DNA from 2 places in the Paenarthrobacter sp. TRD_SC_7 genome. Region 2 is predicted to be linked to the other one. Evidence: predicted binding sites of a transcription regulator. Region 2 holds the regulator's gene; the other holds the start of a gene.
What was found. The regulator HrcA, encoded in region 2, represses chaperone genes, less so after heat shock. The targets are predictions, from matches to a motif close to TTNGCACTCGNNNNNNNCGAGTGCNAA.
Positions count from the first base shown of each region.

Region 1: the regulator HrcA is predicted to act here: its motif matches at 5,389-5,415, upstream of groES (co-chaperone GroES).

Region 1 is NZ_CM149587.1:1,885,085-1,891,678, reverse strand. It holds gene AC0J5Z_RS09205 (flavin-containing monooxygenase) at 1-1,041, opposite strand, end outside; gene AC0J5Z_RS09200 (hypothetical protein) at 1,038-1,355, opposite strand; gene AC0J5Z_RS09195 (LuxR C-terminal-related transcriptional regulator) at 1,454-3,091, opposite strand; gene groL (chaperonin GroEL) at 3,253-4,866, opposite strand; gene groES (co-chaperone GroES) at 4,952-5,248, opposite strand; gene AC0J5Z_RS09180 (hypothetical protein) at 5,440-5,802, opposite strand; gene AC0J5Z_RS09175 (THUMP-like domain-containing protein) at 5,870-6,594, shown strand, end outside.
Region 2 is NZ_CM149587.1:2,647,637-2,654,230, forward strand. It holds gene lepA (translation elongation factor 4) at 1-559, shown strand, start outside; gene hemW (radical SAM family heme chaperone HemW) at 560-1,789, shown strand; gene AC0J5Z_RS12940 (DUF4870 domain-containing protein) at 1,823-2,236, opposite strand; gene AC0J5Z_RS12945 (DUF3097 domain-containing protein) at 2,359-3,210, opposite strand; gene hrcA (heat-inducible transcriptional repressor HrcA) at 3,403-4,410, shown strand; gene dnaJ (molecular chaperone DnaJ) at 4,461-5,588, shown strand; gene AC0J5Z_RS12960 (16S rRNA (uracil(1498)-N(3))-methyltransferase) at 5,591-6,364, shown strand; gene AC0J5Z_RS12965 (GerMN domain-containing protein) at 6,378-6,594, opposite strand, start outside.

The sequences.
Region 1 (6,594 bases), 760 kb from region 2:
GTCGCGTCCGACACCCGGAAGGGTCGCCGAAGCCGCCGCGAACAGAAACTCCTGGCCGAGGAAGAATACTCCTGGAACGTCGGCCACCACTCCCCGCTTTTGCAGCAGCCCGCCTTCCCCGTCCACCGCGGGCACCCGGACCCACGAGTAGTCGTCCCGGTAACCCGTGCACCAGATAACGTTGGCCGGTTTGACGGTCTGAATATCTCCGCCCATTTCCGGATAGCCGTCCCGGACGCCGGTAACCCGGGGCAGCAATTCAACACCTGCGGCTTTCAGTTCCTTGCTCCTGGTCCGGATCAGCGGCGCAGCCTTCTGCATGAACTTTGGAGCAACCTTGCGGCCAACAGGTGTCTCGAGTGTGAGCACGTGCAAGCCCGCGAAACGAATGACCGGAAGCACGAAGCGCGCTGCTGCGCGTCCGTGGCGCACGGGGAGCTCGCCACCAGGGGTTCCCGCCACAGCGGTCTGATGGCTCCGGCTTACCTCCAGGGCAATCTCCGCCCCCGAGTTCCCCAGTCCCACCACCAGGACAGGGCCCGGCTGCAGCTGAGAAGGATTCTTGTAGTGCTCGGAATGGAGTTGGAGTATGTCCGCCGACAGTTCTGCGGCAAAGGCCGGGGTCTTGGGCGCACGGTATCCCCCCGTGGCAATCACCACGTTCCTGGCATGCCATGATCGCTGCCCTGCAGTGACCTGGAATCCGTCACCGTCAGCCTCAAGGCCGTCAACGCACACGTTGTGTACGATCGGCAGGTCAAAGCGCCGCCCATAGTCCTCAAGGTAGTCAGCCAGCTCATCCTTGGCGGGAAAATTCAGCCTGTCGCCGGGGAATGGCGCCCCGGGCAGTCCGTCGTACTTGGCGGGCGTGAACAGCCGCAGGGAATCCCACCGCCGCCGCCAGGAGTCCCCTGTCCTGGCATTTTCATCCACGATCAGGAAGTTGCGGCCGTCTTGAGCCAGCCAGTATCCAAGCGCCAACCCTGCCTGCCCTCCTCCCACAATGAGCGTGTCCACTGCTGATTCCTGGTTCCCGTTCATGGTTTCTTCCCTTTGATTATTGGTTCTGCGATTGGTTCTTTGAGGGCGTCTTCAGGGACCTTCCGATAGCGCAGGCACCACAAGAGCATCAGGGCAGACGCAACAATGTAAAAGGCATGCAGCAGCCAAACGGGGCCGGCAGGAAGATCGAAGACATAGAACGAGTGCACTGCGTTCGCCACATTGGTGGTGGCGATGTTGCCTACGCTGTAGGACTCAAGGTCCTTGGTACGTACGGCCTTCAGGAGCATGGGGAGCATGCTGGCGGCGAAGAGCACGGTGGATACGGTGCCGGCAAGCAGTGGAATGTTCATAAGGCCAAGCTATGAGTCCAGCCCCTTCCATCGCGTCGGCAGAACGACGCATTCCCGCTCAGGCGGCATGGGTATTTCTGCGCACAGGTGAGCGAGCGTTAGCTGAACAGACGGTGATCGAACGCATACCGCGTCGCAGCGACGCGCGATGGCACGGCGAGTTTGGTCAGGATATTGCTCACGTGCCGCGCCACTGTCTTTTCGCTGAGGTAGAGCGAACGGGCAATGGTTTTATTCGCGTTGCCCTCCGCCACCAGGCGCAGGACTTCCAGTTCACGGCCAGTAAGCGGCGACCCAGTGCCCGGATCGCGTTCTCCACTGATGCCCACCACTTCAGAGGCCGCAAGAGCGGCGCCGAGCTCCAGGAATTCCGCCCGGGCCGCTTCGAATTCCATCGTCGCCGAATCAGGATCACCCAGCGCCGTGCAGGCCCTGCCTGCCAGCACGCGGCAACGGGCAGCCTCATACGGTGCTTCAAGAGAGAACCACAGCCTCCATGCCGTCCGTGCCGCGATCAGGGCAGCTTCCGCTCTGCCCTCAGCGAAGAGCACGCTGGCCTCCGCGTGCGCCGCAAGGGCAGCTTCCAGAGGGCGCTTTGCAGGGTCAACACGGGACCCAAATTCGTCGGCAGCGGACCTTGCCGCGCCCACCTCACCGGCGGCGAGTTCCACTTCAACCAAAGCCGGTAGAAGCCTCCGCCGGTTGGCAGGATCCGACGCCGCCACTGCCCGACGCAATATGGACTGGGCCTGGGGGCAGTTCTGCTGGGCCAATCGCACCAATGCCAAACCGGGAAGAGGCTCGAACCCCGTCCCGCCTGCCCTTGCATAGGCAGCTTCGGCTTCGGCCAGGCTTCCCCTGAGACGGAAGACTTCCCCTTGCTGGTACCACGCGCCGTAGGTGGCTTCCGGATCGCCCCGTCGCGCGCGGTCCTGGGCAATGTGGGCTGCGGCAAGTGCGTCATCCCACGCGCCATGGAGGAGAAACAACTCCGCCCTGTGTGCTTGGCACTGCCCGCTGAACATGACCATGTCCGGCCTGTCTCCGCACCATTTCTCCAGCGCGGCCGTCCATTCCTGTGCCCGGCGGACATCCAACACCAAACGGCAGTTTCCAATCACGGCACAGTAGATGATGCCGGACGGGATGGGCGAAACTTCGCCGGCGGTGACCGAGACCATCACTTCATCAAGAAGTTGAAGGCCTTCATCGGGGAATCCCAGGGTGAGCCTGGCAGTACCCACGCCGAGCTGGCCCAACGCCATGAGGTCCTTGTCCTGGAACTGCCGGCCGATCTCCAACGCCCGGCTGAAAATCCCAAAGCTTGCCTCTGGAGCTCCTCCGTACAGGGCACCAAGTGCCTCCGGAACCATCAGGTAGCCCTCTGCCGCGGTAGGGCTATCCAGCCCTTCCACCAGATGCTTGGCCCGGGACATCCACCCGCTGCTGCGGGCGGGCTCACCGAGATCCATCAAGTACAGCACCAGCCACGCGGCGCAGCGGGCGGCGCTATCCGTATCGCCCAGTGTGATGAATTCGTCGTGCGCCCGGGTCAAGTAGGCCACGCCCTCGGGGTCTTTGCCCAACAGCATCGCCACGGAGGCCACTAACTCGATGTCCTGCGGAGGCAGTCCCCCTTCGGCGTCTGCGCGTGCGAGGCATTCGAAAGCATCGCTCCAGCGGTGCTCGGAGAACGCCGAGCGTCCCAGGTCCAAGGCTGTGGCAGGCATCGTCATGACTCACCTCGCGGCGTCGATGCGACCCGATGACGCACCCAAGCCGCCGTATTAGCGTCAGGTTACCGCCGCCGTCGTGCGCTCACAATAGCTCGCGGACACCACCCCGGGGACAACAAAAGCCCCGGTCAGCGTGACCGGGGCTTTCGTAAAACAGGCTGTTAGTGCTGGTGGCCTGCGTGTGCGTCTTCTTCCTCAGCCGGCTTCTCGGCAACCAGGGTCTCGGTGGTGAGAACCAGGGCAGCGATGGAAGCGGCGTTGCGGAGTGCGGAGCGGGTGACCTTGACGGGGTCGATCACGCCAGCGGCGATCAAGTCCTCGTACTCGCCGGACTTGGCGTTGAAGCCGTGGTTGGCTTCCAGCTCGGAAACCTTGGCAACAACCACGAAGCCGTCGAAGCCAGCGTTCTGGGCGATCCAACGCAGCGGCTGAACCAAGGCGCGGCGGACGATGCCCACAGCAGCTGCTGCGTCACCTTCCAGCGCCTTGACGGCAGGGGACTCGTCCAGTGCCTTGAGCGCGTGGATGAGAGCGGAACCGCCACCGGAAACGATGCCTTCTTCGAGGGCCGCACGCGTGGAGGAAACGGCGTCCTCGATGCGGTGCTTCTTTTCCTTCAGCTCAACCTCGGTGGCTGCGCCAACCTTGATCACGCCGATGCCGCCGGCCAGCTTGGCCAGGCGTTCCTGCAGCTTTTCCTTGTCCCAGTCGGAATCCGTCCGGGTGAGCTCGGCACGCAGCTGTGCAACGCGGTCGGCGACGTCCTGGGCCGTACCGGCGCCGTCAACGATGGTGGTGTTGTCCTTGGTGACCGTGATGCGGCGCGCGGTACCGAGTACCTCGAGGCCCACGCTGTCCAGAGTGAGGCCGAGGTCCGGGGAAACAACCTGGGCGCCCGTGAGCGTGGCGATGTCCTGGAGCATGGCCTTGCGGCGGTCGCCGAAGCCCGGAGCCTTGACGGCAACAACGTTGAGCGTGCCGCGGATACGGTTGACGATCAGCGTGGAAAGAGCTTCGCCTTCGATGTCTTCAGCAATGATGAAGAGCGGCTTGTTGGCCTGCAGGGCCTTTTCCAGCAGCGGCAGGAAGTCCTGCAGCGAGGAGATCTTGCCCTGGTTGATCAGGATGAGGGCGTCCTCAAGGACGGCTTCCTGTCGTTCTGCGTCGGTGACGAAGTACGGGGAAAGGTAGCCCTTGTCGAACTGCATGCCCTCCGTGAGGACCAGCTCGGTCTGCGTGGTGGAAGATTCTTCAATGGTGATGACACCATCCTTGCCAACCTTGCCGAACGCTTCAGCCAGCAGTTCGCCAACCTCGTCGCTCTGCGCGGAGATGGCTGCGACGCTGGCAACCTGGGTGCCTTCGACTTCGCGTGCATTCTCCAGGAGGCGGGCTGCGACGGCTTCGACGGAAACCTCGATGCCGCGCTTGATTTCGCCCGGAGCGGCGCCGGCAGCAACGTTGCGCAGGCCTTCCTTGACCAGGGCCTGTGCCAGCACGGTGGCCGTGGTGGTGCCGTCGCCGGCGACATCGTTGGTCTTGGTGGCTACTTCCTTGGCCAGCTGTGCGCCAAGGTTCTCGTAGGGGTCGTCAAGCTCAACTTCGCGGGCGATGGTCACGCCGTCGTTGGTGATCGTGGGAGCGCCCCACTTCTTGTCCAGCACGACGTTGCGGCCGCGCGGGCCAAGCGTCACCTTGACAGTGTTGGCGAGCTTGTCGATACCGGCCTCAAGAGACCGGCGGGCAGCATCGTTAAAAGCAAGCTGCTTTGCCATGGTTGTGTCCTTTCAAGACAGAAAACCCGCACCGCTGACGGATTGGAATGATTCCAACGCGGCGGCGGTGCGGGGCTCCAGGAAGTTACTTTACGACGATCGCAAGGACGTCGCGGGCGGACAGAACGAGGTACTCGTTGCCGCCGGTCTTGACTTCGGTTCCACCGTACTTGGAGTAGATGACGACGTCGCCAACGGCTACGTCAACCGGTACGCGGTTGCCGTTGTCATCGAAGCGGCCGGGGCCGATTGCAACAACTTCGCCTTCCTGCGGCTTCTCCTGTGCGGAGTCCGGAATTACCAGGCCGGAAGCCGTGGTCTGCTCTGCTTCGAGCGGGCGAACAACAATACGATCCTCAAGAGGCTTAATCGAGACCGACACTCGGACTCTCCTTTTCATGAGCTGATTCATGGACTAAGAACTAGGGTGCCGGAGCGTACAACCGTCGTCGCGGTGCCGGAAGACGCTTGGCGTGATTAGCACCCTCCGGGGGAGAGTGCTAACAAGACTCTATGTAAGCGTTAGCACTCGGTCAAGGTGAGTGCCAGCATTTCGTCATGGGTGAACGTCCGTCACCTGCCGGTGAGGTCGTCCAGATCGTAGTCTTCGCCGTCGTCGTCCTCGTCCAGCGGGGCGTTGCCGCGGTTCACGTACAGCACCACGGCGGCGGCAACAGCAACAACTCCGGAAATTACCAAGGTGATGATTCCACCGGTCCTGGCGCCGCTATAGAGTTCGCGGATTCCCCGCGCTTCATCGGTGGCGTCGTTGACGCTCTTGCCGGCAACTGAATAGGTGGCGGCGTTGAAGGAATCCAGCGCGAAGATGATGATCAGCAGGCCGATGCAGACCACCGCGATCACGGCCCCCGCTATCAGGGCGGGGCGCGCGAACTTTGTCATGGTGGAGGGATGCGGTGCTGCGTTGTCTTCCATGAAAACAACCCTATCCGGCTGGTTCGCCGGTCACGCTGTCAAGTGCCGCGCCGTTAGGCTTGATCCCATGCATCACGCACCGCAGGAACAGATCGCGCCCTTGCTGACTACTGAAGGATGGGAACTTCTTGCCTCCTTGGGGCCCTACCGGGAAGCCGACTCATTCAGCGTCAACGCCGACCTCCGGAAGGCGGGCCACTCCCCCGAACTCGTGGCCGCGGTCCTGACGCAATCCCGCCTGCGGACACGCGCCGAGGCCAAGTTTGGTGAGTTCGCCCGGCAGATGCTGTTTACCCAGGCCGGCCTGGAACAGGCCACGCGCTTGAACGTCGCCGCCCGGCACGCCGAGCGTTTCGCGAAGGCCGGCATCTCGCACGTTGCAGACCTCGGCTGCGGCCTTGGTGCCGATTCCATGGCCATGGCATCCATGGACATTTCGGTGACCGCAGTTGAAATGGATGAAACCACTGCCGCCTGCGCCACCATCAACCTCATGCCCTTCCCCCATGCCACCGTGGTGCACTCGGATGCAACCTCCGTGGAGCTGGACGGCATGGAAGGCATATGGCTGGATCCCGCCCGACGCACCACGTCAACGTCCGGAACCAAACGGATCTGGGACCCTGAAGCCTTCTCTCCCCCGTTGTCCTTCGTGGAACGCCTGGCGGCGACCGGCCGCGCTATCGGCGTCAAAATGGGTCCCGGCATTCCCCACGACTCCGTGCCCTCGGACTGCGAAGCCCAGTGGGTCTCGGTGGGCGGCGACGTTACGGAAGTGACCTTGTGGTTCAA
Region 2 (6,594 bases):
GGAACTGTGCCAGAGCCGCCGTGGCCAGATGCGGGGGATGGACTACCTGTCCGAAGACCGCGTAGAGCTTCGCTACTGGATTCCGTTGGCCGAAATCGTGTTCGACTTCTTCGACCTCCTGAAGTCCAAGACCCGCGGCTACGCCTCGCTGGACTGGAAGGCCGACGGCGAGCAAGTGGCCGACCTCGTCAAGGTGGACATCCTGCTCCAAGGTGAACAAGTGGACGCATTCAGCGCCATCACCCACCGTGACAAGGCCTACGCCTACGGTGTCATGATGACGGGTAAGCTCCGTGAGCTTATCCCCAGGCAGCAATTCGAGGTGCCCATTCAGGCCGCCATCGGATCCCGCATCATTGCCCGCGAGAGCATCCGGGCCATCCGTAAGGACGTTCTTGCCAAGTGCTACGGCGGCGACATCACCCGTAAGCGCAAGCTGCTGGAGAAGCAGAAGGAAGGCAAGAAGCGCATGAAGATGGTGGGTCGCGTGGAGGTGCCCCAAGAGGCATTCATTGCAGCCCTGACCACCGACGAGTCCAAGGACAAGGCCAAGAAATAAATGCCCAGCGTCCTACCTTTGGGCGACCCGGCGCCTGCGGATGGCATATTGCCTCCGCAGGTGTTGGCCGGCGTCGAGCACCGCAAGTTCGGGCTCTACGTCCATATACCCTTCTGTGCCGTTCGCTGCGGCTATTGCGATTTCAACACCTATACAGCGACGGAGCTCGGCGGCGGCGCCTCGCAGGATGCCTACGCTACTACGGCCGTATCTGAGCTTGACTTTGCGTCGTTGGCATTGGACGCCTCCGGTTTACCTCGACGTCCCCTCAGCACTGTTTTCTTTGGTGGCGGTACTCCCACCCTCCTCCCCGCGGCAGACCTCGCACGGATCCTGCGCGCCGCCGTCGGCCATTGGGGCCTGGAGCCCGGCGCCGAGGTGACCACCGAGGCCAATCCTGATTCGGTGACACCGGAGTCCCTTAAAGTGTTGGCTGACGCCGGCTTCACCAGAGTCTCCTTCGGCATGCAATCCGCCGTCCCGCACGTTCTGAAGGTACTGGATCGCACGCATACGCCAAGTCGCGTGCCACTCGTAGTGCAGTGGGCACGCGAAGCCGGCCTTGCAGTGAGCTTGGACCTTATCTACGGCACTCCGGGGGAGTCCATGGCGGACTGGCAGCTGTCACTCGAAACTGCGCTCTCGTACCAACCCGATCACATCAGTGCCTACGCGTTGATTGTGGAGGACGGCACCAAACTTGCCGCCCAGATACGTCGCGGCGAAGTACCCGGAATCGATGACGACGACCACGCCTCCAAATACGAGCTGGCAGACAAAATGATCTCCGAAGCTGGCTTGAACTGGTACGAGGTCAGCAATTGGTCCCGGACACCGGAACAGGCTTGCCGGCACAACCTTGCCTACTGGCGGGGGGATGACTGGTGGGGCATCGGCCCCGGAGCCCACTCCCACGTGGGAGGTGTCCGGTGGTGGAACGTCAAGCACCCCACTGCCTATGCGGGACGGTTGGCTGCAGGAAGCTCACCGGCTGCCGGACGGGAAACGCTCGACGCCGACACCCGGGAAGTTGAGCGCGTCATGCTTGAGGCGCGGCTTGGGACCGGGTTGTCCGTGGATGCCTTGGACGCGATCGGGCGGCATGCGATGGCGGGACTGATTGCTGATGAGCTGGTGGACCCCGTGCAGGCGTTCAAGGGCCGGCTGGTCCTTACGCTGAAAGGGCGGCTGTTGGCTGATGCCGTGGTCCGAAGGATTCTTCCCGACTAACCCCAGGCCCGCTCCATAGAGGACAGGGGCGAGCTACTTAATCCAGCGCAGGTTGACCTTGTAGCGGTGGGGCTGTCCGTGATTCACCCGGATTCCCGCCGAGACGGAGAAGCACGTCAGGGCTACCCAAATTGCGGTGGCGATGATGGCGAAGATGTTGCCAACTACGGGCAGCAGCACCAGAATGTTGGCCAGTACGGCGGCGATGGTGGGAGGCAGCGTGAAGTTCAGCGCTTCTTTGGATTCCTGCGCGGTGAACGGTCCACGATCACGGAAAATTAAGTAGATCAAAAGGGACGGCAGGCATCCCAGGATGCCGCCAAAATGGGCCAAGGTAGCCCATTGCCTGTCCTCGCTGGCCGTCAACGGGAGTGCGTTGGCAGGCGCGCCATGGTACTGGGGCCGGCCTGCGGCGCTGCCCGGTTCTTCAGGAGCGTTATCTGCCACGGTGTCTTCCCTTTACTGTAAAGATGCTGCGGTGTTGCTGTCCCAGAATACCGGCCCCAACGCCCTTCCCGGGACCAATGCCCCGGTGACACGGCAGTTGCTGCTCCTTCATCGACCTTGCTTCAAGGAACTGTGAGGAAATCGATGACTTCTTCAACACGGCCCAGCAGCGATGCCTCAAGGTCGGCGTACGTGCGGACGGCACCAAGGAGCCGCTGCCAGCCTAAGCCTATGTCCTCCGCGGTCTCATGAGGCCAGCCGAAGGCACTGAGGATTCCCGTCTTCCAGTCAATACCACGGGGTACGGCAGGCCATGCCTCGATGCCGAGGACCTTTGGCCGGATAGCCTGCCAGACATCCACATAAGGGTGACCGACAATCAAGACGTTCCCTGCCGCCCCTGGCACCGTCATGGCGTCGGCTGCGATGCGGGACTCCTTGGAGCCCGGGACAAGGTGGTCGACGAGGATGCCAAGACGGCGACCGGGGCCGGGATTAAAAGCGGCGATGGCGGACTTCAGGTCATCAACGCCGTGCAAAGGCTCCACGACGATGCCCTCCACACGGAGATCGTCACCCCAGACCTTCTCGACGAGCTCGGCGTCGTGCTTCCCTTCCACCCAGATGCGGCTGGCCTTGGCCACCTGCGCACGTTGACCCTGCACCCGCACGGATCCTGAGGCTGTCCGGCCAGTCGGAGCGGCGGACGCGGCAGGGCGTGCGGCAGGAGGCATCAACCGTATGGCCTGCCCGTCCAACAGGAAGCCAAATCCCAGCTGGAAGGATTTGATCTTTCCACGCCGGTCCTCGAGGGAGACCACATGCATTCCGCCCGATTTCTCAACGCGGGTAACTTCGCCCACCCAGCCCGATTGCACGTCCTCGAGGACCATTCCCCGCTGGACGGCCACTTCCGGCAACTGTTTTTTGGCTGGAGCGGACAGATCCTGCGGGCCCCAATTGTCGAAAGCCAAGGGATTCCTACCTTTTGTGCTGGTTCATGGTGCGGGCCGAAGCCGCACGCGGGAGGTTTCAATGCTAGCAACGGGGTGGCTCATACTAGACTTGTTAGCACTTGGGCATGTTGAGTGCTAAGTGTGGTGGTCCGATTGAGATCCCGCGTTGACCGGTCGCAGCGACCATGGCAGTCGTCAGGAGGTGGAGCAATGAGTGAGCCGCGTAAGCTGGAAGTGCTTCGTGCCATCGTTGAGGATTACGTGCATTCCAGGGAACCTGTTGGATCGAAGGCCCTCGTGGAGCGGCATCATCTTGGCGTTTCCAGTGCCACCATCAGGAACGACATGGCTGTCTTGGAAGAGGAAGGCCTCATTGCAGCGCCCCACACCAGTGCAGGCCGAATCCCGACGGACAAGGGCTACCGCCTATTCGTTGACCGCATTTCGCAGGTCAAGCCGCTCTCGGCCGCCGAACGCAGGGCGATCCACTCGTTGCTTGAGGGCCCGGATGATGTTGACGACATCCTGGAGCGCACCGTAAGGCTCCTGTCGCAGCTGACCAACCAGGTCGCCGTCGTGCAGTATCCGCACTCCAACCGTGCGCTGGTCCGACACGTGGAGTTCGTCCTGTTGGCCCCAAAGCAGGTGCTCGTGGTCCTCATAGCGGACACGGGCAGCGTTGGGCAGAAAGTCATCGACGCCGGCTCTGACGTAAGCAACGAGGCCCTGATGCTCCTGAGGTCCCGATTCCTCGGCAGCATCGCCGCCACCCAACTGGCTCTTCTGCCTCAAGTGCTTCCTTCCGTAGTTGCCCTGTGCCCGCCGGAACTCCGAAGCCTGGCGCAGACTTTGGCTCAAGGACTCCAATCACTCAGTGATACCAGCCGCGAAGAGCGCATCCTGATGGCAGGAACGGCCAATCTGGCCCGCTCCAACGTCGATTTTCCCTTGAGCATCGGTCCGGTACTGGAAGCACTCGAGGAACAAGTTGTCATGCTCCGGTTGTTATCTGACATGGGGGATGATCCCCGCGGCGTCACCGTGAGCATTGGACGTGAGAATCCTTACGACGGCTTGGCTGAGGCATCCGTCGTGGCTACGGGTTACGGCTCCGGTGCCAAGGTGGGGATTCTCGGTCCGACACGCATGGATTATCCCACCACCATGGCAGCCGTTCGCGCCGTGGCCCGTTACCTTTCCCGCATTCTCGGCGACTGAACAGCGCTCCGAGGAAACATCCGCAGTACAACAAGGAAGAGATACCGACTTTGAGCAGCCACTATGACGTTTTGGGAGTCTCGCCGGAAGCCACCGGGGAAGAGATCAAAAAGGCGTACCGCAAGTTGGCGCGGAAACTGCACCCCGACGTAAACCCCGGTGAAGATGTCGCGGAACAGTTCAAGGCCGTGACCCACGCTTACGAAGTATTGTCTGACCCCCAGAAGCGCCGGGTGTACGATGCCACCGGCAATGAGAACGGCACCGACAACGGATTCGGTGGCGGCTATTCCGGTCAGGGTTTCGCGTTCCAGGATATCTTTGACACCTTCTTCGGCGGAGGCGGCGGCCACGGTGGGCCGGCCTCCCGTGTCCGTCGCGGCCAGGACGCGCTCATTAGCGTCCGCATCGATCTGAAGGACGCCGTGTTCGGTGTCAACAAGAAGCTCGAAGTGGACACCGCCGTCGTCTGCCCCACCTGCGATGGCAGCTGCTGCCGCCCCGGCACCCACCCGGAACGCTGCGACATTTGCGGAGGCAGCGGCCAGGTCCAGCGGGCTGTCCGATCCATCCTCGGCCAGGTCATGACCACCGCCCCTTGCGGTTCCTGCGAAGGCTTTGGCACGGTCATCAAAGACCCCTGCAACGAGTGCAATGGACAGGGCCGCATCCGCAGCCGCCGTTCCCTCACCATCAAGGTCCCGGCAGGTGTCGCAACCGGTACACGCATCCAGTTGTCCGGCCAGGGCGAAGCGGGTCCCGCCGGTGGTCCCGCCGGTGACCTCTATGTAGAGATCCGGGTCAACAACGATTCCATGTTCATGCGTGAAGGCGACGACCTTCATGCCACACTGAGCGTGCCCATGACGGCAGCGGCACTTGGCACAGAGCTGCAGCTGGACACCTTCGACGGCGCACAGGACATTGACGTGAAGGCCGGCACCCAATCCGGCGAAGTCATTACCCTCCGCGGTCTGGGTGTCACGCACCTCCGGGGCTACGGACGTGGCGACCTGAAAGTGCACCTGCATGTTGAGACGCCAAGCAAACTCGACCCCGCCCAGGAAGAACTCTTGCAGCAGCTCGCCAAGATTCGCGGTGAGCAGTTCACCGAAGGAAAGCTTGTGGCCAGCGGCGGTATGTTCGCCAAGCTGCGGGACAAGCTCGGTAACCTGTAGCGGTGAGCAATCCCGTTTTCTTCACGCCGGCGGGTAGCCTCGGCCAGGTGATCCCCGGTTCCACTTTCGTGCTCGAGGGTGCCGAGGCCCGCCATGCTGTCACCGTCAAGCGCTTGGCTGTGGGCGAGCCTGTGGATATAGCGGATGGTTCGGGCGTGCGGCTGACGGGCACCGTGGTCGAGGCCGGAGCCGGCACCTTGACCGTGAAGGCATCCGAGGTCCTCTTTGAGGAGCAGCCGGCGGTCCGGCTGGTGCTCGTCCAGGCATTGGCTAAGGGGGACCGTGATGAACTCGCCATTGAAACAGCCACGGAACTCGGAATCGATGCCGTGGTCCCGTGGCAGTCGGAGCGCGCAATTGTGCGTTGGAAGGGTGAAAGGGCCGCCAAAGCACACGCGAAATGGCAGTCAGTGGTCACGGCAGCAGCCAAGCAGGCGCGGCGTGCCTGGATTCCTGAGGTGCGGTCCATCGTGGATACCGGCGCTCTGGCCAAGGCCGTTGCGGCCGCAGACTTGGCCATCATCCTGCATGAAGACGCCAAGAACCCGCTGCGGACTGTCCTTGAAGAGTCGGATGCGTTCCCGAATGCAACCGGGGGGTCGCCGGCCGAGGTCCTCTTGATCGTGGGCCCGGAAGGTGGAATCTCACCGCGTGAAGTAACACGGCTCAGTGACGCGGGGGCCGTTACGGCCCTGTTGGGTCACCATGTCTTGCGGTCGTCGACGGCGGGGCCCGCCGCCGTCGTTCTTGCCAGTGACGTTCTGGGCCGCTGGTAGCCAGCCCCGCAGGCTATCCGACGTTGAACAAGCGGGTGTCAATGCTCGTTTCGATGGTTGCACCGGCTTCATCGACCTGCGAAACCCGCAACTCATACTTGCCGGTCTTCAACGTGGCGCTGAAGGTGAAAAGTCCGTATTGTCCCGGCTCACCAGTTGCCTTGGTCTGGCCCGTGAGCAGGCCGGTCTTTTCGCCCTTGCCGTTCTCTTGGAGGATCTGCCAGCTGACT